DNA from 2 places in the Thalassotalea sp. Y01 genome. Region 2 is predicted to be linked to the other one. Evidence: predicted binding sites of a transcription regulator. Region 2 holds the regulator's gene; the other holds the start of a gene.
What was found. The regulator LexA, encoded in region 2, represses DNA repair genes until DNA is damaged. The targets are predictions, from matches to a motif close to TACTGTATNNNNATACAGTA.

Region 1: a site for LexA is predicted at 8,252-8,271, ahead of HII16_RS09640 (DNA recombination protein RmuC). Genes of this name have one in related genera too.

Annotation. Positions count from the first base shown of each region.
Region 1 is NZ_JABBXG010000005.1:291,879-307,571, reverse strand. It holds gene HII16_RS09675 (M2 family metallopeptidase) at 1-1,541, shown strand, start outside; gene HII16_RS09670 (hypothetical protein) at 1,723-1,938, shown strand; gene HII16_RS09665 (hypothetical protein) at 2,128-2,493, opposite strand; gene upp (uracil phosphoribosyltransferase) at 3,132-3,758, opposite strand; gene HII16_RS09655 (DUF6524 family protein) at 4,135-4,536, shown strand; gene HII16_RS09650 (MBL fold metallo-hydrolase) at 4,622-5,263, opposite strand; gene HII16_RS09645 (sodium-dependent transporter) at 5,539-6,876, shown strand; gene HII16_RS09640 (DNA recombination protein RmuC) at 6,904-8,217, opposite strand; gene HII16_RS09635 (S9 family peptidase) at 8,366-10,390, opposite strand; gene HII16_RS09630 (fumarate hydratase) at 10,484-12,013, opposite strand; gene pabB (aminodeoxychorismate synthase component I) at 12,272-13,675, shown strand; gene HII16_RS09620 (CoA pyrophosphatase) at 13,794-14,363, shown strand; gene HII16_RS09615 (L-serine ammonia-lyase) at 14,485-15,693, shown strand, end outside.
Region 2 is NZ_JABBXG010000004.1:89,674-105,366, reverse strand. It holds gene HII16_RS07010 (cytochrome c oxidase assembly protein) at 1-563, opposite strand, end outside; gene ctaD (cytochrome c oxidase subunit I) at 576-2,165, opposite strand; gene coxB (cytochrome c oxidase subunit II) at 2,178-3,731, opposite strand; gene lexA (transcriptional repressor LexA) at 4,209-4,823, opposite strand; gene HII16_RS06990 (fasciclin domain-containing protein) at 5,227-5,790, opposite strand; gene HII16_RS06985 (hypothetical protein) at 5,960-7,486, opposite strand; gene plsB (glycerol-3-phosphate 1-O-acyltransferase PlsB) at 7,943-10,369, shown strand; gene HII16_RS06975 (galactose oxidase) at 10,464-11,564, shown strand; gene HII16_RS06970 (alpha/beta hydrolase domain-containing protein) at 12,037-14,061, shown strand; gene HII16_RS06965 (Na(+)/H(+) antiporter subunit D) at 14,226-15,693, opposite strand, start outside.

The DNA of each region.
Region 1 (15,693 bases), on a different contig from region 2:
CTAAATATGATGGTCAACAAGTAAGCGCTGAGCAACGTCGAAAACTTGATATTTTAAAACAAGCGTTGGTTTTACCGGCACCTCAAGACTCTAAGAAAAGTGCCGAGTTGGCGAAAATCGCCTCAGATTTAGGCGGCATGTATGGTAAAGGTACGTACACCAACGAGGCAGGCGAAACATTCAATTTAGGTCAACTTTCAAAAGTGTTAGCAGAGTCCCGAGACTATGACGCACTGCTTGAAGCATGGCGCGGTTGGCGCACCGTAAGCCCAGAGATGAAACCATTGTTTGAACGTGAAGTCAAACTCGCTAATGAAGGTGCTCAAGGCTTAGGTTATAGCGATTTAGGCGCGATGTGGCGTTCAAATTATGATATGCCAGCTGACGAGTTCGGCCAAGAACTTGATCGCCTTTGGGGCCAAGTCAAACCACTTTACGATGCCTTGCATTGTCACGTACGCGCCAAATTAGGTGAACATTATGGTGAAGACAAAGTTCCTCAAGGTGGACCAATTCCAGCACATTTATTGGGTAATATGTGGGCACAAAGCTGGGGCAATGTTTACGATTTGGTCGCACCTGAAAACGCCGATCCAGGTTATGATGTCACTCAACAATTGCTTAAGCACAATTACAGCGAATTGGATATGGTCAAAGGCGCGGAGAACTTTTTCACGTCGCTAGGTTTTGCGCCACTACCAGACACATTCTGGCAACGTTCACTGTTTACCAAACCACAAGATAGAGACGTGGTATGTCACGCGTCAGCTTGGAATCTAGATTCGCAAGACGACATCCGAATCAAGATGTGTATCCAAAAAACAGGTGAAGAGTTTTCTACTATCCATCATGAGTTAGGTCATAACGTCTATCAACGCGCCTACAAAGTTCAATCCGTGCTATTTCAAAACAGTGCCAATGACGGATTTCATGAAGCTATTGGTGATACCATCGCTTTATCTGTAACCCCAGCCTATTTAAAAGAAATTGGATTAATTGATACCGTACCGGATGCCTCAAAAGACATCGGCTTATTAATGAAAATGGCGCTTGAGAAAGTGGCCTTTATTCCATTTGGTTTATTGGTTGATCAGTGGCGCTGGAAAGTATTTAACGGTGAAGTTACAGCTGAAAACTACAACACCGCATGGTGGCAATTACGTCAACAGTATCAAGGTGTTGGTGCACCAATTGCACGTGCTGCTGACGATTTTGATCCAGGTGCCAAGTACCATGTACCAGGGAACGTGCCATATTCACGTTATTTCTTGGCCCATATTCTTCAATTTGAATTCCATAAAGCGTTATGTGAAGTGGCCGGTTATGAAGGCCCTATCAACCGTTGTTCTATTTACAACAACAAGGAAGCCGGTGCTAAATTGAATCAAGTATTGGAAATGGGCTCTAGCCAGCCTTGGCAACAAGCGCATAAAATCTTAACCGGTAGTGAGCAAATGGATGCCAGCGCCATTTTAGACTACTTTGCTCCACTAAAAGCATGGTTAGACCAACAAAACCAAGGGCGTCAATGTGGTTTCTAAGCTAATCTAATCGTTTGATTATTTTTATCTAATCAAAAGGTGCCCTTTGGCGCCTTTTTTGTTGTCCTAATATATTGACTTCACGTCAGTCTATTTCACACTTAGTAGGTAACACCTCATCATTTGGGTTTGTCAGGATGACGAACCTTTGGCGATAAAACACCATGACAAGGAGGTCTGAATGACCAACACTAGCGAAGCAAAAATAACACACACAGCGACATCTAAACCTGCAGCCAAGACAATGACTCTTTTGAGCGAACATCAATGCCATATAATTGCTGGTGGTTTTAGCGGTAGCAGCTATACTGTGCCGCAACCAGATAGTCCTGAACTCGATGGCAGTCAGTTAGAAGACACGAATAAATTATCCGGTGACATGCGTGGTCGTCATTAATATCGCGCGTTAGGTAGATGTTTATATCCATAAAAAAGCGCAGCTGATGCTGCGCTTTTTATTTTGATTATGTATCGCTTGTCTTGCCATTCAGGTTTATTTACAAAGACGTTATTTGCAAACAAGACTTTAATGAAACTGAACAGTTAAGTTTTCAAGCGATATACCACCTAATTCGATGGCCGTCCTTTAAATTTCGTGGACAGGATGCAATTCAGGAAGATCCAATTCAAACACGGCTTTTTGTTGAGCTAGCTCAAAACGCCAGTTCTCTTTAATATGCTGTTGTGTTTGCACATCTTCAAAGTCATGAAAAGACTGATAGCCAAAGCCTACTTGCACTGTGCCTTGGTTTTGTTGGATATCGGCTGAGTCAACGTTGAAACTGTCCATGTCAACGACAGCCTTAGGACAAAATTGGTTAGACACACGCGCTAAACGCTCAACAAAATCGTCTTTTAAAGACAAAAGTTGTTGGCAAATCACATCACTTACCGTGTTCTTACAGTTTACATCGTGACCTGATAGGTCAATTTCGACTCGCATTTTATCCATTATGGTTTTCCCCAAACATAATTCAATTGTTGCATTATTAGCTAGCGCTATTTATAGATTCGCTCGTTATTTATTTTCTCGAGCGTTTATTGGCTACACGGCGATCCTAACATTGTTTTAACGGCCAATGGAATGGCGAATGAAAACTTTCATAAAACAGATCATTTATCTATCCGTTCACAATTAATTACACTGCAGGTCAGATAAAACCTGATGAAAACCTGATTTTTCTCTATAAGAATTTTATTATAAATCGAAGAAACAAACACTTAGCTGACAATAAAAAGCTTTTAGATTCCTCGCAATATCCATGTCCAGTTTTTAGCAATCTATGCCTACAATTAAAAGTGTTCAAAAGGAGAGGAAGAAACATGACCAAACGTATCTTAATTACCGTATCTGTTGTGTGTGCCTTCGTGGCGTGTTATTCCCTGGAAAGTGCGTTTGTTTCCTCGGTTGTTGGACTAGGAGGTTAAAGGATAGACCACTTCATCTTTCATCAAAGTTCACTGCAACGTGCTAGTTGCAATTAAGTTAACTTAGAGCAGGTATTCCCTGCTCTTTTTTTGTCTGGATTTTATTGCACGCTTGGTGCTGAGAGATGTTTAGGTATGACTAGATGTCGTATGTCGAAAATACTATTTGGTACCAAAGATCTTATCGCCCGCATCACCGAGCCCTGGCAAGATATAGCCATCCTCATTGAGTTTGTCATCAATTGCAGCAGTATAAAGCTCTACATCGGGGTGATGTTGCAGCAAAGCATCTATGCCTTCTGGCGCGGCAACTAAGACTAAGGCAATGATTTTGCGGCACCCACGTTGCTTAAGCAGATCAATCGTTGCCACCATAGAGCCACCCGTCGCTAACATAGGGTCAATAACCAAAGCAACGCGTTCATCAATCTCGCCGGCAAGCTTCTCGAAATAAAACACAGGCTCTAACGTTTCTTCGTTACGATACATGCCTACCACGGAAATTCGAGCATTAGGAATAAGTTTTAATACGCCATCCATCATGCCTAGACCCGCTCGAAGAATCGGCACCACGGTGACTTTTTTGCCTCGAATTTGGTCGACCTCTATCGGCCCATTCCAACTCTCAATCTTGGTTTTTTCTAAGGCAAAATTTTTGCATGCCTCGTATGTAAGTAAGCAACCAACTTCCGATGCTAGCTCACGAAAGTCCCTAGTACTGATGCCATCACATCGCATCAAGCCAAGTTTATGGCGGATCAATGGGTGATCAACTTCAACAACGGTCATTTGCTTTGTCCCTTTTTTACACGCGAATATCTTTCAGTATGGTAGAAAAGCAGTGAGGATCAACGCCTGCATTAAGAAAGCGCTTACAGTTACTGAATGAGCTTGCTAAATCTAAACCCAAGATGATACGGCAACACATTGATAATATACACTTTCAGCACAAGAAAAGAATAGCAAAACATATTTAACCGACGAGCTAGATTAATAGCTCACCCAAGCTAGATGGTCAGTTACCAATAACAACTTTAAAAATCTGAACTAAACTCTTAGTAGCTTTTAGCAACTTTATCTATTTTAGTCGCTTTGTATGTTTGCAAGGCTATTTAAGCCCGCTAACGCTTAACACCATAGCCAACAGAAAGATGAGAGACATTCAATGAAAGAAATCACCCCCCAAGGTGTCGGTATACGCTTCATATTTGCCTTAATATTGGTTTTATTGACCTATAACCCGAGTGGCTTTTCGTTTGTCCATTGGGCGGCAAACGCGGGCTTTGCACCGTTGGTTTTACTGGCCGGTGTGGCGTTATTGATTGGTTGGATCATTTATATTCGAGCGACCCTGCGCTCTCTTGGTACGATTGGTCTAATTTTAGCTGCGGTATTTTTTGGCGCCTTGGTATGGCTATTTATCTCCTGGGGCTGGATCAGCTTACAAGAAGCCGGTGGCTTTACCTGGGTAATATTAATCATATTGGCAGCGATTCTAGCCATAGGTATGTCGTGGTCGCACATTCGTCGCCGTATGTCAGGGCAAATGGATACTGACGACGTATAACTTACTAACTGAATACATGACCGTTAACCATATTCACAATACTTGCCTGATCGTCTAGGTGTTGTGTCACTGTTGACACTTGATTTTAACCTACAGAATCACCAACAAAGGGGTTACTGCGACGCTCTTCGCCAAACGTGCCCATAGGACCATGTCCAGGTATAAAGCGAACATCATCACCAAGTGGCCATAGTTTGGTTTTAATGGCGTTGATCAACGTGGCGTGATCGCCTTTTGGAAAGTCGGTGCGACCAATTGAGCCTTTAAATAAAACATCGCCTACTTGCGCAAGTTTGCTGTCCCGGTGAAAGAAAATCACATGGCCGGGGGTATGCCCAGGGCAAAAATAAACTTCAAGGGTTTCCTCGCCGACCGTTACTGTATCGCCTTCTTCCAGCCAGCGATTAGTGCTAAACACACGAGCGCCAGGAAAACCAAATTGCTGAATCTGCTGCTCAAAAATATCAATCCAAAATTGATCGTCGCGATGAGGCCCCTCAATCGGAAGGTTTAATGTGTCGGCAATATCTTGCGTGCCGCCAGCGTGATCAACATGGGAATGGGTTAATAATAGTTTGCTCAGTGTTATTCCCAATGCGCTCACTTCTGCGAGCAGGCATTCCGTTTCACCACCAGGGTCAATAATGGCTCCTTGCATGGTTTGGTCGCACCAAATAATGGTGGCATTTTGCATGAATGGCGTAACAGGAACGATTTTATATTGCAGCATAATCTATATTTCTAGCAGTTATATTTCAGGTTTACTTTTAGCTGTCGATATACAATGAGTGCATTACAGCCAATTAACGGCAAACATGATAATAAGCCGCTTTCGCGCTGACCAGCACTTTTTACTTCGCAACAGCAAATTTTACTATCTGCGCATATTTTCAACAATTGAAGCCGGTTTATTTGCAAAGCATTAAGTTTTGCTTGCCTATTGGCGTTAAATTGTGTGTTATTGACAACTGCTTTATTACAATAACAAAAATAATTTTCATTATGTCAGTAACTAGAGATTCATTTCATTCAAGAATAGGCTTTGTCCTTGCGGCAGCCGGCTCAGCTATCGGTCTAGGTAATGTATGGGGTTTTCCGACGCAAGCAGCAAACAATGGCGGTGGCGCCTTTGTCTTGGTTTACCTAATCGTAACCGTACTCCTGGCGTTTCCGGCTCTATTTGCGGAAATATATTTGGGTAACCAAGCGCAAAAAAACCCGGTTGGTGCGTTAGAAGATGCCTGTCAGGACGTGTCTAAACGATTAGGCCGTTACGCCGGCTTATTTGGCTTACTTGGCGCCATCTTAATGCTAAGCTTTTATTCCATTGTTGCCGGTTGGATGTTGTCGCACGCTCTGTCTCCGTTAATGTCATTGCTGGGTTTTGATAGTGCCGCTGCGTGGCTAGCCGATTCTAGTGTTGCTCGTAACTTGGCGTTTACGCCTATTTTTATTGTGCTCAGTGCGCTAATCATTAATCGTGGTGTTCACAGCGGTATTGAACGTTGGTCATCACGTTTGATGCCGGTACTGTTTGTGTTATTGATAGGTCTGATCATATATATTCTACAGCAACCGGGTGCGAGCGAAGGTGTCGCCATGTACCTGACCCCTGAGTTTTCACAAATTGGCGATCCTAAATTAATCATCTCGGCCATGGGGCAAGCGTTCTTCTCCTTGTCGATTGGTGTCGGTGGCATGATGGTATATGGCTCTTATATGAAAAAAGACGCCGATATTGGAAAATTAGTGATTTCTATTGGTGCGCTAGATACTTTAATCGCTTTTTTAGCGGGTTTATTGATCATCCCAACCTTGTTTGTTGCCCAACATATGGGCCAGCAAGTGTTCATTGATGGTCAATTAATTGGTGGTCCACAACTGATATTCTCAACTTTACCTGCCCTATTTGATTCTATGGGCGACATAGGTATTTATGTGTCCTTGGTATTCTTTACACTGATGTCGATGGCAGCGCTAACATCAACCATTTCCTCAACGGAAGTACCTGTCGCCTATTTGGTTGAAGACAAAAATTATTCACGCTTTAAGTCAACATGTATTGTCTCGCTTATTGTATTGGCAGCAAGTATGACCTTAGTGTTTAACTTTGATAGCTTATTTGGCGCGGTGATCAACTGGGTAAATTCATTCCAGTTACCAATCATGGGTCTGTTCTACTTTATCGTCGTCGGATGGATTTATAAGCGCGGTAACAAGCTCGCAGATAAAGCCGTACTGGCAGAAAAGCCATGGTTAAAAATATGGGCAAACTACTTACGTTACGTCTGCCCTATCTTATTGACGATGGTTTTTATCAACGTCATTTCAAATATATAGATTGCGTTAGTAAAATTAATTGCTAACTTACGGCGCCAGATTTTCTAACATGCTGGCGCTTTTGTTGTCGCTGTCATTATCAGCCAAATCGACCTGTTCAATTTTAGTAAAGCGACTACTGATTTTATTCGCCGATGTGTGTATCTGTTTGACGTCGGTCGCTGCTTGGTCAATATGGCGAGCGAGATTATCAAATCGGTCACGAAAACGACTAAAGTCTCCACCAAGTTTGTGCAAATGCTCTTGAATGATGTGGACTTGCTGGCGGGTTGCTTCATCTTTTAACACACTGCGAACCGTGGTTAATACCGCCATTAACGTCGTTGGTGAGGTAAGCCATACGCGAGAGCGATAGGCCAACTCAACTAATTCAGGGAAATGAGCATGGATTTCAGCAAAAATCGCTTCTGCGGGTAAAAACATAATGGCGCCATCGGCGGTTTCATTGTTTATGATGTACTTGTCGCTGATGTCATTAATGTGTTTTTTAATATCCTGTTTAAATTGGTTTTGGTAGCCCTTGCGTTCGACGTCGCTGATCCCCACTTCTGTCATCTTACGATAGCTTTCCAAAGGAAACTTCGAATCAATGACGATGTTACCGGTCGGTTGTGGCAAAAATAATATACAATCGGCTATTTTACTGTTCGACAAGGTATGCTGAATAGCAAAGTGTTTTTCTGGTAGTACATTACGTATCAACGCATTCAATTGCACCTCACCAAACGCACCACGAGAGCGCTTATCGGCAAGTACTTCCTGTAAACTCACCACATTGGTCGATAGCTCAGTGATTTTACGTTGAGCATCATCAATTAGCGCCAGTCGCTTAACAATGTCATTAAAGGTTTTGGTGGTTTTATCAAAGCCTTCTGATAAACGCTTTTCAACGCCCGCTGAGATATCTTGCAAGCGTTTGTCTGTACTTTGTGTTAACTCGTTCATGCGCTTAGCCAGCACCTCAGCATTGGCCTGCATCGATTTACTGAGCTCATCGCGGTTTTGTGCGGTACTCTTTTGCAAGTGCTCAACCAATTGATTGATGGCATCTATTTGATTTTTATTAAACTGCTCTTTGTGACCAGCTAATTGCTCGGTTAAGGTCAAACGCAGCTGGGTTAATGCCTGTTGCGTCGCCGTGACAAAGGCGCTTTGTAACTGACTTTGTTGACCTGTCGCTTTATTAATTTGCTCTAACTTTTCCGCTAATATCGCGTTGTCTTTATCGCTTTGCCCTGCTTGGCTTTTTAGTTGCTTCAATTGCATCAGCACAAGCGTTAGCATGATTAGTAGCAGCACACTGGCTGCGCTGATGAGCATCAAAAACATGTCTGTCGTCATGAGGTTTTCTTCTTATCAAGTATCTGCTTACAGATACTGTTTATATTTACAGTTATTAAAGCACGAATCCAAGTTTATGAAAAGCCAATAAAAAATCCCGCCATAACTGAGCTATGACGGGATTTTATGTTTTGCTGATGAAATGACCTTATTTCAGATTCTTTTCCATCCACGCAAATACTTCGCGGTACCACTCTTTTAGGTTATCTGGTTTGCGAATATGATGATCTTCATCTGGGAACATCACCAAACGTGACTCAATACCTTTGCGTTGTAGGGTCGTAAACGCCCCTAAAGATTGACCGTACGGTACACGATAATCCAATTCACCTTGGATCACTAACATTGGCATCTTCCAGTTATCAACAAAACGTGACGGGTCAAACTTGTCGTAGTTTTCTTTAAACTGCCAATATGGACCTGAAAAGTCATGTTCTGGGAACCACAATTCTTCGGTCACATTATAAAAGCTCTTCATGTCGAACAAGCCAGCGTGGTTGATAACACAGTTAAAACCGTCTGACCAATTACCCATGATCCAGTTCATCATGTAACCACCGTATGATGCGCCTAACGCACAGGCTTTATCGCGGTTTAACCAGCTTTGTTTGTCAACGATGTAATCCATACCTTTTTGCAGGTCTTCTAGTGGTTTACCACCCCAGTCACCTGAAATTGAATCGGTAAATGCCTGACCGTAGCCAGTTGAGCCGTGAAAGTCGACCATGACCACGCCGTAACCTTGCGCTGCCCAAAGTTGTGCATTCCAACGATAGTGGAACATGTTACCAAAGCTGCCTTGAGGGCCACCGTGAACTAGGAACGCTATTGGGTATTTTTCACCCTCTTTGAAGTTTGCCGGTTTTACCCAGTAACCATGTACGTCTTCGTTGTTCCAGCCTTTGAATTTAAATTGTTCAAATTCGCCCATGCTGATGTTCGCTAACTTGTCTTTATTGACATTGGTTAACTGTTTTAAGCCATAGCCATCTTTGGCAATGCTGTAGACATCGGTTGGGTTAGCAATGTTGTGGCGAGTGAAATACAACTGATCGCCGGCAATCGATACATTACCGGCATAACCGTCGTTAAATACGGTCGTAACTTCACCAAAGTTAATGTCGATTGAAAATATTGATTGTTGGCCTAAATCTTGGGCAATGGCGATAACCGAGCGATTGTCTTGGTCAAACTGGAAGCTTGAGATTGAACGATCCCACAATGAAGCAACTTGTTTAACATCACCGCTGCGTAGGTCTTTGACGTTTAGCGTGTACTTGTCTGACTCATATACTGGTGTTTGCATTGCTTTCCATGCCAAGTACTTACCGTCAGATGAATACACTGGCATAGCATCCCAGGCTTTATTGGCTTCAGTCAGGTTACTGATTTTGTAGCTTGCTAAATCAACCTCAAAGATATCCCAGTTAGTGTGCCATGCGTGGTCAACCCCGGGTGCTTTGGCTGAAAACGCCAATTTAGCACCATCAGCGCTGAACGATATTTGTGACATACCGGCAAAGTCCGTATCCCAATCAGCCATAACATCTTTGGCTTCTGTGGTGACTTTGTTTTTGCTGATATCGGCGACAAAAATGTGCGAGTTAAAGTTATCAAGCCACACATCCCAATGACGCACCATCAGCTTGTCATAAGCTCGGGTATTGTGTTTTTTACTTTGTTCTTTGGCAATTGCTTCTTGCGTACAAGCAAAACTTTCACAACCTGGCATAACGGTAAACGCAAACGCTGCTTTGCTTTCGTCTTGGTTTAACTTGTAGCCTTCGACGTTCAGCGGAAAGTTGGTTATTTGACGCGCTTCACCACCGGTTAGTGGCAAATACCACAATTGTGATGAGCCATTGCGAGACGATAGAAAATACACGCCTTTGCCATCTTTGCTCCAATTAACAGAGCTTTCAGATGCCTTGTGAGAGGTCAGTTGGCGTACTTCGCCTGATTTCACATCGTGCAGATAAAGGTGGTTATTGCCACGTTCTTGGCCTTTTTGGATACCGTAAACCAAGGTGCTGCCATCGGGAGAGATGGACACACTGTGGACTTGATTAAGACTGTTAAGTTTATCAACGGTCAAAACCTCAGTATCCGCCATTGCTTGTGGCATCAGTGCCATCAAGGCAAGCGCTAGACTGCTATTTATTAATGTTTTCATAGTACTCTTGTCGTTTGTTGTGTCGAATTATGTCTATTGTTAAATAAACAAAACGCACTCTTAGCGGTGCGTTTTTATGTTATTTCTGGATGACTAGACGCTCAGTTTTTCGTCCAGTTCGGCAATCTTCGCTTTCCAGATTGCCGGCCCAGTGACGTGCGCTGACTCGCCTTCGCTATCAACCGCCACGGTCACTGGCATGTCTTCTACGTCAAATTCGTAGATGGCTTCCATACCCAGCTCTTCAAAGGCTACCACGCGAGAGTTCTTAATCGCTTTTGATACCAAGTATGCTGCACCACCAACGGCCATCAAGTACACCGACTTATGGTTTTTGATGGTTTCTACGGTACTAGGACCACGTTCAGCTTTACCAATGGTGCCCAATAGGCCAGTATCGGCAAGCATCATTTCAGTGAACTTATCCATGCGAGTTGCTGTTGTTGGACCTGCAGGGCCAACCACTTCATCACCTACCGCATCAACTGGACCAACGTAGTAGATAAACTTGTTGGTAAAGTCGACGCCTTCTGGCAAGCCTTCACCTGATTCAAGCAGTTGTTGAATACGTTTATGTGCCGCATCACGACCGGTCAAGATTTTACCCGACAACAATACCGTTTCACCGGTTTTCCAGTCGGCGATATCGGCTTTGGTTAAGTCGTTAACATTTACACGACGAACGTTTTCACCAACTTCCCATGTCACTTCAGGCCATTCTTCCAATTTTGGTGGCTGTAAATTAGCAGGGCCCGAACCATCTAAATAAAAATGCACGTGACGCGTTGCCGCACAGTTAGGGATCATTACCACAGGCTTAGACGCGGCATGAGTTGGTACCGATTTGATTTTCACATCAACCACGGTGGTTAAACCACCAAGGCCTTGTGCACCAATACCTAGCTTATTGACACGGTCAAAGATTTCTAAACGCAATTCTTCTTCTGCATTTTCTGGGCCTCGGTCAATTAATTCTTGAATATCAACCGGATCCATTAGGCTTTCTTTAGCAAGTACACCAGCTTTTTCAGCGGTACCACCGATGCCTATACCTAACATGCCCGGTGGACACCAGCCAGCGCCCATGGTTGGCAACGTTTTTTCAACCCAATCAGCAATCGAGTCACTTGGGTTAAGCATCGCCATTTTGGTTTTGTTTTCAGACCCGCCGCCTTTGGCCGCGATCATGATTTCAATTTTGTCACCGGCGACCATATCGATATGCACAACAGACGGCGTGTTATCTTTGGTATTGGTGCGCTTGCCGGCAGGATCAGCAACAATAGAGGCTCTTAATGGGTTGTCAGGGTTGTTATAAGCTCGACGCGTACCTTCATCAACCATTTGCTGTACCGTTAAATCCGTTTTATCCCATTTAACGTCCATGCCGATTTTAACGAAACAAGTCACAATACCCGTATCCTGACAGATAGGTCGTTTACCTGTTGCTGACATGCGTGAGTTGATCAAAATCTGCGCGATTGCATCTTTCGCTGCTTGACTTTGCTCTTTATGATAAGCCTTTTCTAGCGCTTGGATGTAATCCAATGGATGGTAGTAAGAAATGTATTGCAACGCATCTTCGATGCTGTCGATAAAGTCTTGTTGCTTAATAACCGTCATAGTCTTCTCGTTTAAGTGTTCTCGTTTATATCTTGCTATCAGTGACCGTTCGTCACGAACCGTGGTGCAACCCGCATATCAGTGAGTGAACATACCAACTAAATGACATCCTTGGTATCGCAGGTCGGTTTTGTATATAAAAGTGCACGTATAATACTCCTGCAAGGCGTTTATCTCAATAACACATTGATGAAATTCATTATAACTCTGCTACAATAGCCGCCAGAAAATATCAAACCTTGTTGATTAGCCACGACCGTGAACCACCAAACAAGCAATAGCTATCAAACACGAACTTTATGTTTTGATAACGACATCAGCATTATTGAGCTTGCACGCGCCTTTGCAAGTGAACCCTGGAGCTTTTGGCTAGATTCTGGTGACAGCGCGCATCCAGATTGTCGCTTTGACATTCTGGTGTTTGATCCGCTTATCACCCTAACCACTTCGATTAATGTGACCAAAGTCTATGACCGTTACAATGACCAGCTGACCATCAGTCAAGACGATCCTCTTACCTTAGTCGACCAAGCCAGCGCTAGCGTGTTTGCCAACAACATTAAAGAACATGACAGCATCCCGTTTTGTGGCGGTGCATTAGGCTATTTTGCCTATGATTTAGGCCGTCGTTATGAATCATTACCGGCAACAGCACTGATGGATATCAGTTTGCCCGATATGGCGGTAGGCATATACAGCAAAGCAATCATCTTTGATCGCAAACAGCAAACCTATACACTAGTAAGCTGGCACGATGATATAGACGCCTTGGCGCAAGACATTAAACACAAAGTAAGCAGCGCGAAGACGAAATCAATCACGCCGTTTAGCTTGGCTTGTGATTGGCGAGCGAATATGAGCCAACAGCAATACAAGCAAAAATTTGCTCAAGTGCAACAATATTTACTGTCAGGTGATTGTTATCAAATCAACCTAGCACAGCGATTTAGCGCCTTGTATGAGGGCGATGAATTTGACGCCTACCTGACATTACGTAAGCACAACAATGCGCCGTTTTCAGCATTTATGCGATTCGATGACGGTGCCATTCTCAGCGTATCGCCAGAGCGCTTTTTGCAAATACATAATCAGCGCGTCGAAACAAAACCAATTAAAGGTACGCGACCGCGCTCTGACATTGTTGAATTTGACAACGCTCATGCCAAAGAACTGCAAAACGCCAGTAAAGATCGTGCCGAGAATTTAATGATTGTCGATTTACTGCGTAACGATATTTCTAAAGCATGTTTGCCCGGCAGCGTTAAAGTGCCATCGTTATTTGCCATTGAAAGCTTTCCCGCGGTGCATCATTTGGTCAGTACCGTTGAGGGCATGTTAAGCCCGAATAAATCCGCTACCGACTTGCTTCGAGGTGCCTTCCCTGGCGGCTCGATTACCGGCGCTCCAAAAATCCGCGCCATGCAGATTATTGAAGAGCTCGAACCCCATCGACGCAGTGTTTACTGTGGCTCGATTGGCTACTTATCGGCCTGTGGCAAAATGGATACATCAATAACCATTCGCACCTTAGTATGCGAACAAGACAAAATACATTGTTGGGCAGGTGGTGGTCTGGTAGCTGATTCGAAGGTTGATAGTGAATACCAAGAAACCTTTGATAAGGTCGCCAAAATCTTGCCTATTTTGGCCAATAACAACTGATCAAAATATGGTAACAGTGATTGCCTCTAAGCCCGGAATCGTCTCATGACGTATCCGGGCTTTCTTGTTATGATGAAATTATCATGTGATAAACGCCAATCTTAATTAAGGGCTTTTGATGAACAAGCAGCAGTTTTTGCAACGATTCAATTTTCAAAACCTGAGTAAAATAGAAAACGCCTATCAACACGCTGGTGACTTACGTCAAGCCAGCGTACTTATTCCATTAGTCGAAAACGGCGATCGCATTGAAGTAGTGTTAACCAAACGCGCCGCGCATTTAAAACATCACCCAGGGCAAATCAGTTTTCCAGGGGGCAAGGTCGAAGACGCCGATGCCAGTTTGTTACACGCCGCATTACGTGAAGCCGATGAGGAAATTGGCGTCAAACCAACGGATGTGCAAATTGTTGGCCAGTTAAAACCACACCATGTGATCACCGGTTATCAAATTACCCCGTATATTGGTTTTGTCCCCCAAAATTATCCGTTTGTTATTGACCATGGTGAAGTGGCCGAATTGTTTATTGTCCCTTTCGATCATTTTATTGATGAGGGTAATCACTTATCCTTTAACATCAGTCGCCGCGGCACTACGCATAACGTCCATTTTATGCCATATTTACACTACAACATTTGGGGTGCGACCGCAGCGATGCTCAAAGATCTGGTCCGACACCTCAAATAAAATCAATTTTACCCACAGTGTTGCTGTGATTATTTGGTAATTTACGGTAATATCCGAATATTATTTCAACAAAAAGCCTAACATCCAAATTTAGGCAGCAACAAGAGTTTCAGGTAACAAGATGATCAGTGTATTTGATATGTTCTCGATTGGCATCGGTCCATCGAGCTCTCACACCGTCGGCCCAATGCGTGCCGCAAACCGTTTTATCGAGTCGCTAAAACAAAACAATGTGTTTGATGACGTCACTCGTATCAAAGTAGAACTGTTTGGTTCTTTAGGGCAAACCGGTATTGGCCACGGTACAGGCAAAGCTTGCATTCTCGGTCTACATGGTGAGGCCCCTGAAAGCGTGGCCGTTGAGAATATCGACAAGATCCTCGAAAACACGGTAAAAAGCGAAAAGATCCAGCTTAATCATGAGCGTGAAATCGACTTCCCAAAAAGTGACGCCATTATTTATCATCGTCGCAAGACATTGCCTGCGCATGCCAATGCGATGACTATTTTTGCTTATGATGCTGACAACTTAGTTTTGGAAAAAACCTACTACTCAATTGGTGGCGGGTTTATCGTAGAAGACAGTGAGTTTGAAAAGGAGAAAGACAAAGCATTGTCGTTCCATGCCAACATCGAACGCCCATACCGTTTTTCCACCGCTGATGAGTTATTGAAACTGTGTGATGAAAGCGGGTTAAGCATTTCGTCGATTATGATGGCCAATGAAAAGTGCCTTAATGATGAAAGCTACATTCGTGATGAATTATTAAAAATTTGGCAATGCATGTATGCCTGTGTCGAGCGTGGCATGACTACCGAAGGCACCTTACCAGGAGGCTTAAACGTAAAACGACGTTCACCAAACTTACATCGCTTGCTGACTGTTGAAAAGAACGCCGATCCTTTACAAGCGATGGATTGGGTCAACCTATTTGCACTGGCGGTTAATGAAGAAAACGCCGCCGGTTCACAAGTGGTCACAGCACCAACAAACGGTGCCGCAGGTATCATCCCTGCCGTACTGTGTTACTACAATAAGTTTGTAAAACCGGTTTCCGATGACGATTGTATTCGTTATTTATTGACTGCCGCGGCGATAGGGATTTTGTATAAAACCAATGCTTCTATCTCTGGTGCTGAGGTGGGCTGTCAGGGTGAAGTTGGTGTTGCTTGTTCAATGGCCGCCGGTGCGTTAACTGAAATTATGGGTGGTTGCCCAAAACACGTAGAAAATGCCGCAGAAATCGGTATGGAACATAACCTTGGCCTCACCTGCGATCCTGTTGGTGGTTTGGTTCAAGTACCATGTATCGAGCGCAATGCAATGGGT
Region 2 (15,693 bases):
TACAAGGTATATGACAATGTCAGCTCTTCAATGTGTTCGGGTAAATCGACATCGACATAAAACTGCAATGGCATCCAAACATCATTGTCTGCTTCCAGCGGCTGCTGGTTAAAGCAAAAACACTCAATCTTTTGAAAGTAATTTGCCGCTTGTCCAGGCGATACCGAAGGTACAGCTTGGGCAACAGCATAGCGGCCTGATTGATTCTTGGCGTAAAATTTTACAAACTTCATTTCTCCCGGGTGAACCTCAATAAAGTTCATCTCAGGTTCAAACTTCCATGGCGCACCTTGTGCGGTGCGACTAAGAAATTGAACCTTAATGGTACGTGAGGTATCGATGCCGCTGTCATTAACCTCGGCAGCGGTATTGGCCGTTTTGCCATTTAACCCGGTGATATCACAAAACACGTCATAAAGAGGCACTAGAGCAAATCCAAAGGCGAACATGGCAAACACGGTAAACACCAACTTGCCGACACTTTTTTTCACCTTTTTTTGGTGATTGGTGTTTGCTTCTGCTGTTTGAGTTTGCGGCTCGTTTTGTTGTTGCTCTGTACTCATATGGTGTGCTGCCTATTTTATTTCTGGTGGTGTTTCAAAGGTGTGATATGGCGCTGGCGACGGCACAGTCCATTCTAATCCTTCGGCACCTTCCCAACATTTCGCTTCGGCTTTTTCGCCACCGCGAATACACTTGATAACCACGTATAAGAAAATCAGCTGTGATAAACCAAAGGCGAAACCACCAATACTGATCCACTTATTAAAGTCGGCAAACTGTAGGGCATAATCCGGTACTCGACGCGGCATACCAGCTAGACCGATAAAGTGCATAGGGAAGAACAGAACGTTGACAGAAATCAGTGAACACCAAAAGTGTATCTTACCGATTTTCTCGTCATACATGTGGCCAGTCCATTTTGGTAACCAGTAATAGGCGGCTGCGAATAATGAGAACAGCGAACCGGTAACCAGTACATAATGGAAGTGAGCAACAACAAAGTAGGTATCATGATATTGGAAATCAACCGGCGTCATCGCCAGCATCAGACCACTGAACCCACCAATGGTAAACAAAATAACAAAGGCAATTGAGAACAACATTGGTGTCTCAAAGGTCATTGCTCCTTGCCACATGGTTGCAACCCAGTTAAACACCTTAACCCCTGTTGGTACGGCTATTAGCATGGTGCAGTACATAAAGAACAACTCACCCGCTAACGGCATGCCCGTGGTAAACATGTGGTGCGCCCAAACGATAAACGATAAGAACGCTATAGATGCGGTCGCGTAAACCATAGAGCTGTAACCAAACAGTTTTTTACGGGTAAAGGCTGGGATGGTGGTTGATACAATACCGAATGCCGGTAAGATCATAATGTACACTTCAGGGTGACCGAAGAACCAGAATATATGCTGGAACATGACCGGGTCACCACCACCGGCGGCATTAAAGAATGAGGTACCAAAATAGGTATCGGTTAACACCATGGTAACCGCACCGGCGAGAACCGGCATAACCGCAATCAACAGGTAAGCGGTGATGAAGAATGTCCATACAAATAATGGCATCTTCATGTAGGTCATACCCGGTGCACGCATGTTCATGATGGTAACGATGATATTAATCGCACCCATAATCGATGAAATACCCATAATATGGACGGCAAACACGAAGAATGCAGTACTACCATTTGAGTAGGTTGTCGATAATGGCGCATAGAATGTCCAACCGAAGTTAGGACCACCGCCTTCCATAAACAATGATGCCAATAAGATGCTGAACGCAAATGGCAAAATCCAGAATGACCAGTTATTCAATCGTGGTAGCGCCATATCTGGTGCACCGACCATCATCGGTATCATCCAGTTTGCCAAACCCGTAAAGGCAGGCATGATGGCACCAAATACCATGATAAGACCGTGTACTGTGGTCATTTGGTTGAAGAAGTCTGGTTCAACAATTTGCAAACCTGGCTGGAATAGCTCGGCGCGAATGACCATAGCCATCGCACCACCGGTAAGTAGCATGATGAAACTGAACCAAAGATAAAGGGTACCAATATCCTTATGGTTAGTGGTGTATAACCAGCGCTTCAGGCCGGTCATTTTATGATCATGGTGATCATCATGATGATCTAATGTTTCTGTAGCTGTACTCATAATCATTCCCCCTTATTTGACTACATCTTTGGCTTGCACAGCATCGCCGGTATCGTTACCCCAGGCGTTGCGCTCGTAGGTAACCACTGCGGCCATCTCTTGTGGCGTTAGCTGAGCGGCAAAACCTAGCATAGCGGTACCTGGTTTGCCGTTAGCAACCATGTCAATATGAGCGGCGATATCACCGGTGGCCATAGCGCTGCCTTTTAGACCAGGGAATGCTGGCGGCATACCTTCACCATTTACTTGATGACAAGCGGCACATTTAGCAACATATACTTGCTCGCCGAGCTCCATAAGTTGAGCCATGTCCAAATCGTCCATGTTCACTTCAGCCGCTGGTACAGGTTCTGCTTCAGGTGTGGTTGCTGCACTGTCGCTTGCGCCATCTGGTGCAACCGGTTCAGTACTGGCGCCACTTACACCTTGACCAATTTCTTGAACGTCTTTGGCTTGTACGGTTTGACCCATATTATTGCCCCAAGCATTACGCTCATAGGTAACAACAGCAGCTATCTCTTTCAAGCTAAGTTGCTTGCCGTAACCTTGCATACCGGTTCCAGCACGACCATTGAATACCACACTGATGTGTTCAGCCATTTTTTCAGCATCCACAGCGATACCTGAACCTGCGAGTGCAGGGAATGCAGGCGGTAGGCCTTGACCATTTGGTTGGTGACAAGCGGCACAGTGCGCGGTATAGGTTGTTTCACCCAATGTCATCAAATCGTCCATAGACATTTCAGCATTAAGCGAGGCAGCTTCTGCTTGCTTGGCTTTGGTCATGGCAATCTTCTGTTCGTTGATCCAAAGCTCATAGTCTTCTTCACTGCGCACATCGACAACGATTGGCATGTAGCCGTGGTCTTTACCACATAGCTCGGCACAACGGCCACGGTAAATACCTGGCTCATTGACATTGGTCCAAGCTTCATTGATAAAGCCCGGGTTTGCGTCTTGCTTGACGGCAAACGCTGGAACCCACCAAGAGTGAATTACGTCATCTGAGGTAATTAGAAAGCGTACTTTACGGTTAACCGGAATTACTAAAGGCTTATCTACTTCAAGTAAGTAGTTTTCACCTTTTGCTTCACCGTCACCTTCGCGATTATCAAATTGTTCGCGTGGGGTAGACAGCACACTGTAATATTCGATGCCTTGATCAAAATATTTGTAATGCCACTTCCATTGGGAACCGGTGACCTGAATGGTTATGTCGGAATTGGAGTTATCCTCCATATCAATCAAGGCCGTGGTTGCTGGCCATGCCATACCAATCAGAATAAGAATAGGAATAGCGGTCCAAAGTATTTCTACTTTAGTGCTTTCATGAAAATCGGCTGGCTTTACGCCTTTCGATTTACGGTGGAAGATCATGGACCAGAACATAGCACCGAATACTACGATACCAATGACGGTACAAATCCATAGAACCAACATATGCAAATCATAGACATTTTGGCTGACATCCGTCACACCTTTAGTCAAATTCAATTGCGATTCTGCCCAAGCTGAACTGGCAAACGTACTTGCCAACAACAGCCAACCCAGGTTACGTCTTTTCACTCGACATCTCCTTCTGCTTGCTAAGCCAAAGAAAATACAGAAAAAGGGACAAGATACATCTTCATTCGATGTCGCAAATTTCCGTAAATTATTGTTATTGTTTTATACCGGTTAAATGATTAACTCGGCCATTTACGTACTGCAAATCTACGTTTAGTTTTGACGTGGTAGATTTAGCGTATTCTCTTATTGTTGTAATCGGCTGGTGTCACCAGGTGGCAAACAATCGGCCTGTTTTTGTTTATTTCATGCTCTAGAATTACCTAATTTTTATACAAGGTAAAGCGCTTTGTTAGAAATTTGTAAATCTTTTTTACAATCCAGATTACAAATGGGACTAGAGTAAATACTCTTGTGTTTTAATGGGTTATAGACAAGACAAGGCGATGGAGGTTTTTTTATGATACAAAAAACGCCCTAACTTGGGCGCTTTCTAGAGGATATTTGGCTGCTTAAAGTTTGTACAGTTTTGCTGGGCTACATCCAGTCAGCATTGCGAACCACACCGACGGCGATTCCTTCAATATTAAAAGGTGTATTGGTTAAATCGACAACAATCGGCGAGAATGCTTCGTTTTCAGCGTGTAAATAGACAACGTTACCTTCTCGTTTATAGCGTTTGACGGTGACGTCATCCTCTACTCGTGCCACCACAACCTGACCGTTATGAATGTCTGTCGATTGGTGCACAGCCAGCAAATCTCCATCGAGAATACCGATGTCTTTCATGCTATCGCCATTAACGCGCAATAAGTAATCGGCAGCAGGGTGAAACAAACTACCATCGATCTTGTATCTGTCTTCAACGTGCTCTTGGGCAAGAATAGGTTCACCTGCCGCAACTCGACCAATTAATGGCAAGCCTTCTTCTTCAACATGCTCTTCGGCTAATTTGATACCACGGGAGGTGCCCGGTAGCATTTCAATAAAGCCCTTTTTGGCCAGCGCTTTTAAATGCTCTTCCGCAGCATTTGCTGATTTAAAACCAAAAAAGTTGGCAATTTCCGCTCGTGTCGGTGGCATGCCGGTTTCGTTTATTTTTTCTTTTATCAAATCAAAGATTTGTTGTTGTCTGGCAGTCAATGCTCGCATGATATTTTTACAGCCTGTTTATCTGTACAGTAACTGTCAGTATATACAGCTTGATAAGAATCGCAACCAATAAATTATTGTTTTACAAGATATGTGTAGGTTCCAGTTCAAAACTAAATTCGTTCCAACGCAAATAAATTATGAAATAAATTCGCTTTTTTTTGATTCTAGATATGATGGTTTTAGTGGATGACGCTGAATTGATTCATATGAACGGACGGGTGTATGACTATAACCTTGGTCGTTTCTTGAGTGTTGACCCTGTGTTTCAAGCGCCAGCTAATACTTAAAGCATGAATCCGTATTGAATCGACAAAACTAACCTAGATATTTTTTTGCACATAAAAAACGCCCTCATTAAGGGCGTTTAAACGAGCATTATGTTGTTCAGGTACGGTTGTGATTAAGGTTCTAATACTGTATCGATGATATGCACCATGCCATCTGATAAGCGATTATCTTCGCTGATGATCTTCGCTTCTGATTTTTCGGCAATAATCAGGCCATCGTCGTAATAAATGCTGTTGCCATCAAGCATCTCAACCATTTTCGCACGGGTCACAGAGCGTGAATTGCGCACGCCTTCGGTAACATGGTATTTCAATACATCAGCAACGCCATCAGCGCCCAGTAAACTCACAGCGGCATTAAACGCATCGGCATCATTGGTGGTGTTGGTGAGCATGTAGAAGGCGTTGTCATTAGGCGCAAATACGGTCAAATCGCTGCCATCGAACGCGGCGACGGTGCCGGTTGCGATCAGCGCGGCGACTAATACGTCAAAATCTTCGCCATTGCTGTCAAAATCAAATGGTTCGCCAGACGCGGCAACAGCAAAATCGACGATACTTACATCGGATTTTTCCGCCCACTTGGGTTTTGCTGCGTAAGCCGATGCACTTAAAAAAGTCGCAACAGATAGTGTTGCAATGGTTTTTGTTAATGAACTCATTACCGTATTCATCATAGTGTTCCTCTGTTTATTTTGACGTTGATAGTGATGGAGTTCTTACGGTAATTCGTTGCCAGAAGATCACTTAATACATTGCTACCACCGAGCTATGACTGGTTATCTGCAAAAAAGTCACGACAAACTACCGTGATCCAACTCTCTAGAGTGGCAGCAATGTGTGTGGTTAGTTGCTTTCTTTTTGGTTTGCAAATGTCATGTCGTAGCCGCTAGCCGATTGCTCATTTTGTTGCAGTAACAAGAACATGGCTTGGCTGGACTCGTCTAAGTTAATTGCTTGTGAGGCGAGCAGTATCTCGCTGCTGTCGCGCTTGGCAACGGCATATACTGTGTAGGTATTGTTTAACAGCTCGATATTACTGGCGTTTGCGTAACTGATATGGCGATAATTAGTTGAAGTTTCGATCAACTCATCATTTTGCACAAAGTAGACACTGACGCTATTGAAATTGTCATCTTCAACAAGGTTTATGATTTCAATTTTGTGACTATAAATACTGTTACTTTGGCTGGTTTTAACCGCTAATGAATTGATTTTTATTTCAACTTCATCGACCAGTCCATCGCCATCTTCATCCACATCGCCGTCGCCATCATGATCAACGTTTTCTTCGCTGAGGTAAAAGAAGATGGTTTTCTCTTCGTTTTCAGCTAGGGTCAACAAATGATTGGATAGCAAGGGGTGTTGTTGCGACGAGCTGAGCAAATCAATGCTGTAGTCGCCTTGGCTGACAATATAGGTGTCACTGTATTGACCAAAACTGATGTTGTCGATAGCAATGGTTTCCTTAATTGAACGTAAGGTGGCATCTATAGAATGGTCATAATCAGGTAATAAATCGTGCTCTGTAATGCTGTTGAACAGTCGCAGTTTTGAATCATCCCCTTCACTTTGTAATGTCATAAAGTCGTATTTTGAAATCATGTCGATGGCAAACGGCGAAGAGCCTGCACCTTGGTTTTGTCGTACCACGACGATATATTGCGAGGTGTATTGCATAGGCGCTTGGGTCGATTGAAATAACACTTGGTCACTGCCAGCTTGGGTAATATAAAAGGTATAATCGTCTTGATCGTGTTTTTGATTATCACTGATGACCCCGTAATTAAGTTGTTCAAGCGCAATCGCCTCATTAAAGGTTTCATCGGTTTTCGACATGTAGACATCAATATCTTGCATTGCTTCATGTAAGTTGAGCAGGCGGATATTAAACAGCTCTTCGTCATTGTCGTTATCATCATCAATGACTGGAATATCAAAGGACATCACTTGCGGCGCTTGTACGTCACCTGTTAGGGCAAAAAATTGAATGCTGTCTTTACTGAATTTATGGTTTTGTTGATAGATGATTTGTAGATCTTCGCGACTGCTGCTATCAGCATCATCTTGCCAAGCAAGCTCCACATAATAGTCGTCAGCTTCGAGCTCGTAACGGTTGTTTGCATCAGCAAATGCTAACGGTGAAAAGGTGATTTCGAAATCGTCGTCATCGTCATCTTCGTCGAGGTTTTCATCGACGGTAAAGTAAATGCTAGGTGCGTTGTTTGAGGCGTTGTAAAACTGCACAAAGGCATTGTCAGAATCGCTCTGTTCATCGTCTGAACTGCACGCGGTCAATAAACTGGCGAATACACTGGCGCAAAGCACAGGTTTTATGGTGTTTAAAGAGAGTGTCTTATTATGTAAATTCATGGTTCCTACCCTATTAAATTAAAAAACGAACAAGCCATATTGTCGATATGGCAACACCCAAAATAGATAACGGTATTAACAAATTGTTCACTTGGGTAACGTGTATTTACAGTACTTTACGAAGCAGCTTAAAACTTTACGTTGCTTTACATTTGGCGGCGGAACTTTCGCTATTTGTGCTAATAAGGAAGGGGGCGTTTTTGCTGCTGTTGGGATTGCCCAATACTGGCGTTTAATAACTCGCAAGCATTTGCTGATTTTGGCCGATGTAGTGATTGGCTTTTCTCTAGTGAGTCGCAATTGTGTTGCTTCACGCACGTTTTAATTCGCTATATTGCAGTCTTTTTAGCGATATTTGTGCTCAAATAGTGGCGAATGTAGCAACAGCATCGATAATAATGGTAGAATTGCCGCAAATTTTTAAGTGATTAATCCGCCAAGGATTTTAAATACAAAATGAGAGCCTTGTTCTATTTTTTATTGTCTTTACCTGTACGCTTGTTGGTTAAGTGTAAGGTAATTCCTGATAACGCTGAAACGTTCGAGTTGGGCGACAACAAAGACGTGTTTTATATTGTCCGTCATCAATCGGCGAGTGACTTATTGGCATTGCAAATGGCCTGTAAGTCACTAAACATGCCTGATCCATTAGAAAGCGTTGTCGTAGATGGCCAACAAATGGATCGTTGCATTTGTTTGGAAAAACCAAGCTCTATTTTTCCTTGGATGAAACCTGGAAAAACGCGCGCTATGAGTTCAGGGTCGGCGTTACTTAAGGCGCATCAAAAAGATCATGAGCGCAACGCTAAGCTTATTCCAGCGAACTTGTTGTGGGGACGTAAACCGGGCAAAGCCAAAGTCAATGTCAGCGACATGATTGCCGATGAGACCTCTCCTAACTTTTTACGTAAGTTCTTTATCGTTTTGTTTTTGGGGCGTGATGCCTTAGTGCGTTTTAGCGAGCCCGTATCATTACGTCAAGTGGTCGATACGCAAGGCAGTGACGACATCGCCGCACGAAAATTGATACGCATGGCGCGTATTCATTTTCATCGCCAATCGGTGGCGACGACCGGCCCACGTTTAATGGATTTGCACCAAAAGTTTACCGCCTTGTTTGCCAATCCGGCGATCAAGCGTTTGATTAAAGAGGAAGCAAAATCCAAAGGTAAGAGCGAAGAAGAGATCAAAAAACAGGCGCGCGGAATGATGAAAGAAATCGCCGCGGATTATCGTCCGGTAACCATACGACTTGGTGACCGTGTTTTGACCTGGTTATGGAATCGTTTATACAACGGTATCGAAGTGAAAAATGGCGACCGTTTGCGTGAGTTATCACAAGCCGGCCATGAAATCATTTATGTACCGTGTCATCGCTCACATATGGATTACTTATTACTGACCTATGTAATCTATCATCAGGCAGTCGCTACACCGCGAATCGCCGCGGGTATCAATCTTAACTTTTGGCCAGCAGGGCCTATTTTCCGTAAAGCGGGGGCATTCTTTATTCGTCGTAGTTTTCGTGGCAACCGCTTATATTCAACGATTTTTCGTGAATATTTAGGCTTACTGTTTACCCTTGGTTACCCCGTTAAGTACTACACCGAAGGTGGTCGCAGCCGCACCGGTCGTTTACTGCAACCAAAAACCGGTATGATCGCGATGACGGTGCAAAGTATGCTTAAAGGCATCGAACGTCCATTAACCTTGGTGCCTGTTTATCTTGGTTATGAGCACGTTATGGAAGTTGCCAGTTACCACAAGGAACTGAAAGGCAGCGGCAAACAGAAAGAGTCGATATTCGGTATTATTAAAGCGATTCGCAAGTTGCGTAACTATGGTAAAGGTTACGTCAACTTTGGTGAGCCGATCAGTATCAATGATTACTTAGACAGCAATGTGCCGGAATGGAAAGAAAGCATCGATCCTATCGACCCGCCTAAACCAAAATGGTTAACACCAACGGTAAATGGCTTAGCAGATCAAGTCATGACCGAAATTAACAAAGCCGCGGCATTGAATTCGGTAACCTTAACGGCGCTTATTTTATTAACGTCTGAGAACAAAGCGCTCACGCGTAAAGAGTTAGAAGCGCAACTAGATTTCTTTATTGAGGTGCAAAAAGCCGCACCTTTCAGTAAGGAAGTGTATATTCCGCATGAATCCGGTAAAGAGTTAGTCGACTCGGTTATCAGCCTTAATAAAGTTGATGTGACTGACGATAAAATGGGGCAATTAATCTCGTTAACTGATCAAGCTTGTTTAGAGATGAGTTATTACCGTAACAATATCTTGCACACCTATATGTTGCCGTCAGTGGTCTGTCGTTTATTAAACACCTACGACAAATTAACCACCGAAGAAATTGACACTAAAGTAGAACAATTAATGCAGCTAATTAAGGCTGAGTTGTTCTTATGGCATAGCCATGATGACATTGTTGAACAAACAGAGACGATACTTAAGTACTTTGAACAGCAGCAATTGATTAAGCAAAGTAAAGCGGGTTACTGGAGCATTAATGCCGAGAACAAAAGCAGCCATATGCTTAACCTAATGTCATCGTGCATCAGTGAAACGGTACAGCGTTACACTATTGTTTTGAATATCGTCAATAGCTCGTCACCAATTGCTCGCTCAGCGTTAGAAAGCGATGCCACAACGTTGGCAGAGCGCATGTCCAAGTTGCATAACATCAATGCACCTGAGTTTATCGATCGCAAGGCGCAAACCGCCGTGGTTAATGCCTTACGTGATTATGGTTATATTGAAACCGATGATACTGGTAGCTTTATCAAAACCGATAAATTGGCCAGCCTAGATGAAACCCTAGAGCATTTGATTGAGCCAGATGTATTGCAAAGTATTTTGCATACCTAATGGAAGCAAATGACAAAAGGCTGGTAGATACCGGCCTTTTTTGTGTCCGTTTGCAGCTTAATTAGCCATTAAATTTTGGTATCTTTTTGTCAACATGCTAACGTTTGTGGCAAATCACTTTATTAAAGCCATTGTTATGCGTTTAGCCTTATTATTTACTTTATTTTTGCCACTTGTTGCTCAGGCAGCACAGCCGTCTGTTGATGTTCCTGCGCTGCCGGAGCCGGTCAGCAATAATGCCGTCGCTAAAGTGCAAACCAAGCAAGGTGAGTTTATTATTAGCTTTATGGGCTTGGCGGCCGGTAAGACATATCAAGATGTGCACAACAAGGTATGGGCATGGCAAGTGGGTAGTGACGCTTGGCAAGCGAAAACACCAGTACCTTCAAGCTTACCGCTAAAAGGGCGTTTGGCGGCAATTGCGGTTGGTATTAACGATAAGGCTTATATCTTTGGTGGCTATACAGTTGCTAAAGACCATTCGGAAATCTCCTCACCTGATAGCTTTCGCTATGACGTTATTCACGACCGTTATGAATCGATCGCACCTATGCCGGTGCCAGTCGATGACAGTGTCGCGTTGGTGTATCAGCAGCGTTATATTTATCTGATCAGTGGCTGGCACAACGCGGGCAATGTCAACTTAGTGCAAATTTACGACACCAAGACCGATAGCTGGCAACAAGGCGCACCATTTTTAGGAGAGCCTGTTTTTGGTCAAGCGGCGGGCTTGGTCGATAACGTTATGCTGGTGTGTGATGGCGTAAAAGTTCAGGCTAACCTGTTAAAAAGACGCAGCTATGCCATGGCAACACAATGTCTTAAAGGCAGTATAGATGAGAAAAACCCAGCTAAGATTGATTGGCAATTGGTTGCACATCCTACCGGTCAAGGGCGCTATCGAATGGCGGCCATAGATGTGGCTGGTAAAATTGCCTTTGTTGGTGGTTCAAGTAACCCATATAACTACAATGGTGTTGGTTATAATGGCGAGCCATCTGAGCCTGACGCTAAATTATGGTTGTTTGAGCCAAGCGATAATAGCTGGCAGGTAATATCAACAGAGTACCTAACAATGGACCATCGAGGCTTAATTAAGCTTAATGATCAATTGCTTACCATTGGCGGTATGACAACCAATCAGCAAGTCTTAAATCAAGTCACGATATGGTCAGATAACACTCCATTACCGTAAACAACATCATCTAACATTTTTTAAATATTTGTTGATCTGGATCAGTATCAATCCTGTGGCCATCTCCTATGCTTTAGTTAGTTTAAATAAACGGGATAACACAGGAGAGAGTCATGGACAATTTAAGCTTTCTACTAAACGATCCTATCGTCTGGATCTCAGCTATTGGATTAACAACCGTATTGGTTATTTGCAGCTACTACGTGTACTTTTTTATAAAACACATAAACAGTGATTTGTAATTCTCTTATTAACACATAATTTATCTCCCTCGGGTAAATTAATTTTTGGCGATGTCAATGCATGACCTTTCTCTAAAGGCTTTGTGGCATCGCTTTTTCTTATGTTAATCAATATTTGCAGCAAACCCTTCTAAAATAGCCGCGATATACGCAACATATCGGCTTATTCCTTGCATTTCGCTGTCGCAAGGTTAATATCGAATTGATAACAAGAAAAAGGGTAAGGGTTTATGTTAGGGCAATTGTATGCCGGGCTTATTAAAGCGACGGCGAATGTGACCAGGCTAGCTGTAGCGACACTTTTGGTGGTGCTACCATTAACGGCTCAGGCAAAAATTGTTGCCAACTCCGTAAAAACGACCAAACAAATCAATTTCAAAGGTCAATCGCTGGAGATCATCAGTGGTGAATTTGAATTTGCGCTCGACCCATTAAATGCTGCCAATACAGCGATTGTTGATTTGCAGCATGCCAGCAAAGACAGCGACGGTATGGTGCGTGCGAAAGCCAACTACGTGGTCATTCAGCACCAAGATCCTAAACTGCGCAACGGCGCATTAATTGAAGTGTCTAACCGTGGCTCGAAAGCCTCGCTACGCTATTTCAATTTTGCCCCCCGCAGCGCCATGCCAACTCAAGCATCACATCTTGGTGATGGTTTGATTCAAGAGATGGGAATGTCGATGATCTGGGTTGGTTGGCAAGGCGATTTGAATGCCGGTGAGCATGTTTTACGTGCGCAATTACCCAAAGCATTAGGCCAAGCCGGTTGGGCTCGCAGCGACTGGACGGTAGATACGCCAAAATCGTTATTGTCCCTTGCTCATCGCCCACAAATAGATACAGTTTATCCCGTCGAATTTAGTAAAGAATCTCAAGCGTGGCTGACGCGTCGTATGGGGCGTGACAGTTTGAAAAGCGTGGTGCCACGCGACAGTTGGCAATTTAGTTCCGACGGCAAGTCGATTGCGGGCAACTTTGAGCCAGGCATTTATGAATTAGTATACCCAACCAAAGACCCACTCGTTGCTGGTGTTGGTTTAGCGATATTGCGTGATACCGCCGATTACGTAAAACAAGCCGACAGCCCATATCAAGTTGATAAAACCATCGCCTTTGGGGTATCACAAACTGGCCGCTTTTTACGTCATTTCTTATACCAAGGTTTCAATGAAACAGAGGGCGGAGAAAAAGCTTTTGATGGTATGTTTATCCATACCGCTGGCGCCGGCCGAGGCAGTTTTAATCACCGATTTGCCCAACCGTCTCGCGACGGCCATCGCATGACCGCCTTCTTTTACCCAACCGATATATTCCCGTTTACCAGTGAACGTGTGCGCTCGTCGATTACCAATAAGAAAGAGGGCTTGTTAAAACGTCATCACGAAGACTTTTACCCGAACATCTTTTATACCAATACGGGCTATGAGTATTGGGGCCGAGCTGCAGCGCTAATTCATACCCATGATATTTATGATGTTGAACCAAAGAAAAACGAACGTATTTATCACTTAGCCTCTGCGCAACACTATGTAGAGGGTCATCAAAATTTAAATGCAATAAGTCAGGTTGATAACTTATTTCAAGGCAATCCAATCGATTTTCGCGTGCAATTACGTGCCTTGTTGGCGCACCTTGCTAATTGGGTTGTAAAAGAAAACGCGCCACCGCGTAGTGCGTTTCCAAGGTTTGCCAACCAAACCCTTATCACGTTTTCACACTTTCAATTACCACCTTGGTTACCTATTGATAAACCATATAAGCCTCATACCGCCTATGAAGTCGATTACGGCGATCATTGGCAACAAGGCATTATCGATAATCAACCACCGGTGATATTGGCTGAAATCATGCCAGCGGTGCCTAAGGTCGATAATAACGGTCATGAGCTGGGCGGTATTAAGCACCCTTTGATTCAAGCACCGATTGCGACCTTTATGCCATGGAGCTTGCGATACAATAAGTTCGCCAGTAATGAAATCAGTGATTTTCGTGGTGCAACTTTACGTTGGAGTAAGGACAAGATCTTGCAACGCTACAGCGACGAAAAAGCGTATCAAAATCACCTTAAAAATATGTCTGATAAGAGTGTAAAAAGTGGCTGGTTGTTACCACGAGACGTTAGTCGCGTATTACAGCAAGGTAAATGGCTGTGGCAGTGGAGTATGCAACAACCTAAGAAGAAAGTTGCAACGACACTAATACAAGACAAACAAGACAAACAAGACACGCAAGACAAGCAACAGAGCGAATAGCAATAACCTTACGACGATAAACAAAAAAGGAGGCGCTAAGCCTCCTTTTTTCTAGTGCTGTTTAGTTAGATTGTCGCTCAATGCATTTGCTTTGACTTGTAGATATTAGTCTGTAAATGACTAAACAGTGTAGCGAACATTAGCTAATGCATTACTCCGTGTGATCAAAGCAGATCAAGCATGTAGTAGAGCATTAAATAGATCGCTAGTAATCCCGCCACCCAAACGACCATGGTTTCGATAGGCCAAAGTTTTGCGAAGTACCCTTTTGGTTTACCTAACTCCGAATCATATGAATTCTGGATCATTTGCTTGATCGAAATAATCGCAAACATCTCCAGTTTCTCGTAGGCGCCGTAGGTTTTACAGGCAATATTTCGCACAATGTTAGGCGCTAGCTTACGATAGAACCAGTCAGCATCGAGATTAGTTGATGGCAACTCAGGTGGGTACATATTGCGTTGGTTTAGCCACACAAAAGCGAGTGCTGAGAAGAATAGCAACTGCAGCTGGGTTAAAATGTGAGTGACATCATAGGGTTGATAGTTATGCTCCCAAGGCAATAGGGCGTAAACCGTTTGTGCTGGGAAACTACCTATTACAACGCACGCAATTGCAGCTAAGGTCATGGCAATAAGCATGTTCTTAGGAGGCTCTGTTGTGCGAATGCCAGAATCATGGGCGAAAAATGCGAAAAACGGAATTTTAATACCGGCGTGGTGGAATACACCTGCGGCAGCAAACAGTAATAATAACCAAACGACGTCATAGCCTTCTGCAACCGCGGCAGCCATGATCATCGACTTCGATACAAAGCCGCTGAAAAGAGGGAATGCTGAGATGGAAGCGGCGCCGACAATACAGAGTATGGTGGTTTTGGGCATACTCTTATACAACCCACCGAGCTCGGATCCATTAATCTTGCCGGTCATGTGCAACACGGCTCCCATTGTCATCATCAGCAGGCCTTTAAATATAACGTCGTTAAAGGCATGAGCAACGGCACCATTTAATGCGATAGCGGTACCAATACCTATACCAACGATCATAAATCCGATTTGGTTAATCAAACTGTAAGCCAACACTCGACGAAGGTCGTTTTCGATAACCGCAAAGAAAATTGGGAAACACGCCATGGTCACGCCAATCCAAACAAGGATTTCTTCACCCGGGAAACCTCGAGCAAATGCGTAGACAGCAACTTTAGTCGTGAAGGACGCTAAGAAGATGGTGCCTGATGGGGTTGATTCTGGATACGAATCGGTAAGCCAGTTATGCACAAATGGGAAGGCACACTTGATACCAAAAGCGGCAAATATTAACCATGCGCCAACTTCAGCAAGACCATCATGGGCCAAGCCAATATGGGTGAATAGCAGGCTGTTATTCACTTGGGCAAATATCAGTAAACCTGCCAGTAATAGCACCCCAGACAGCACCTGAATGATCAAGTAGCGCAGGCCCGCGGCATAAGCTCGATCAGTTCGACGAGCCCAAATGAGGAATACTGAAGTTAGGGCTAACAGCTCCCAAAAAACAAATAAGCTCAGTAAATCTCCCGCAAACACGGCGCCTACCGCGCTGCCTGCGTAAGCCAAGCCCGCCACATGTTGAACCGTATCTTTAACATGT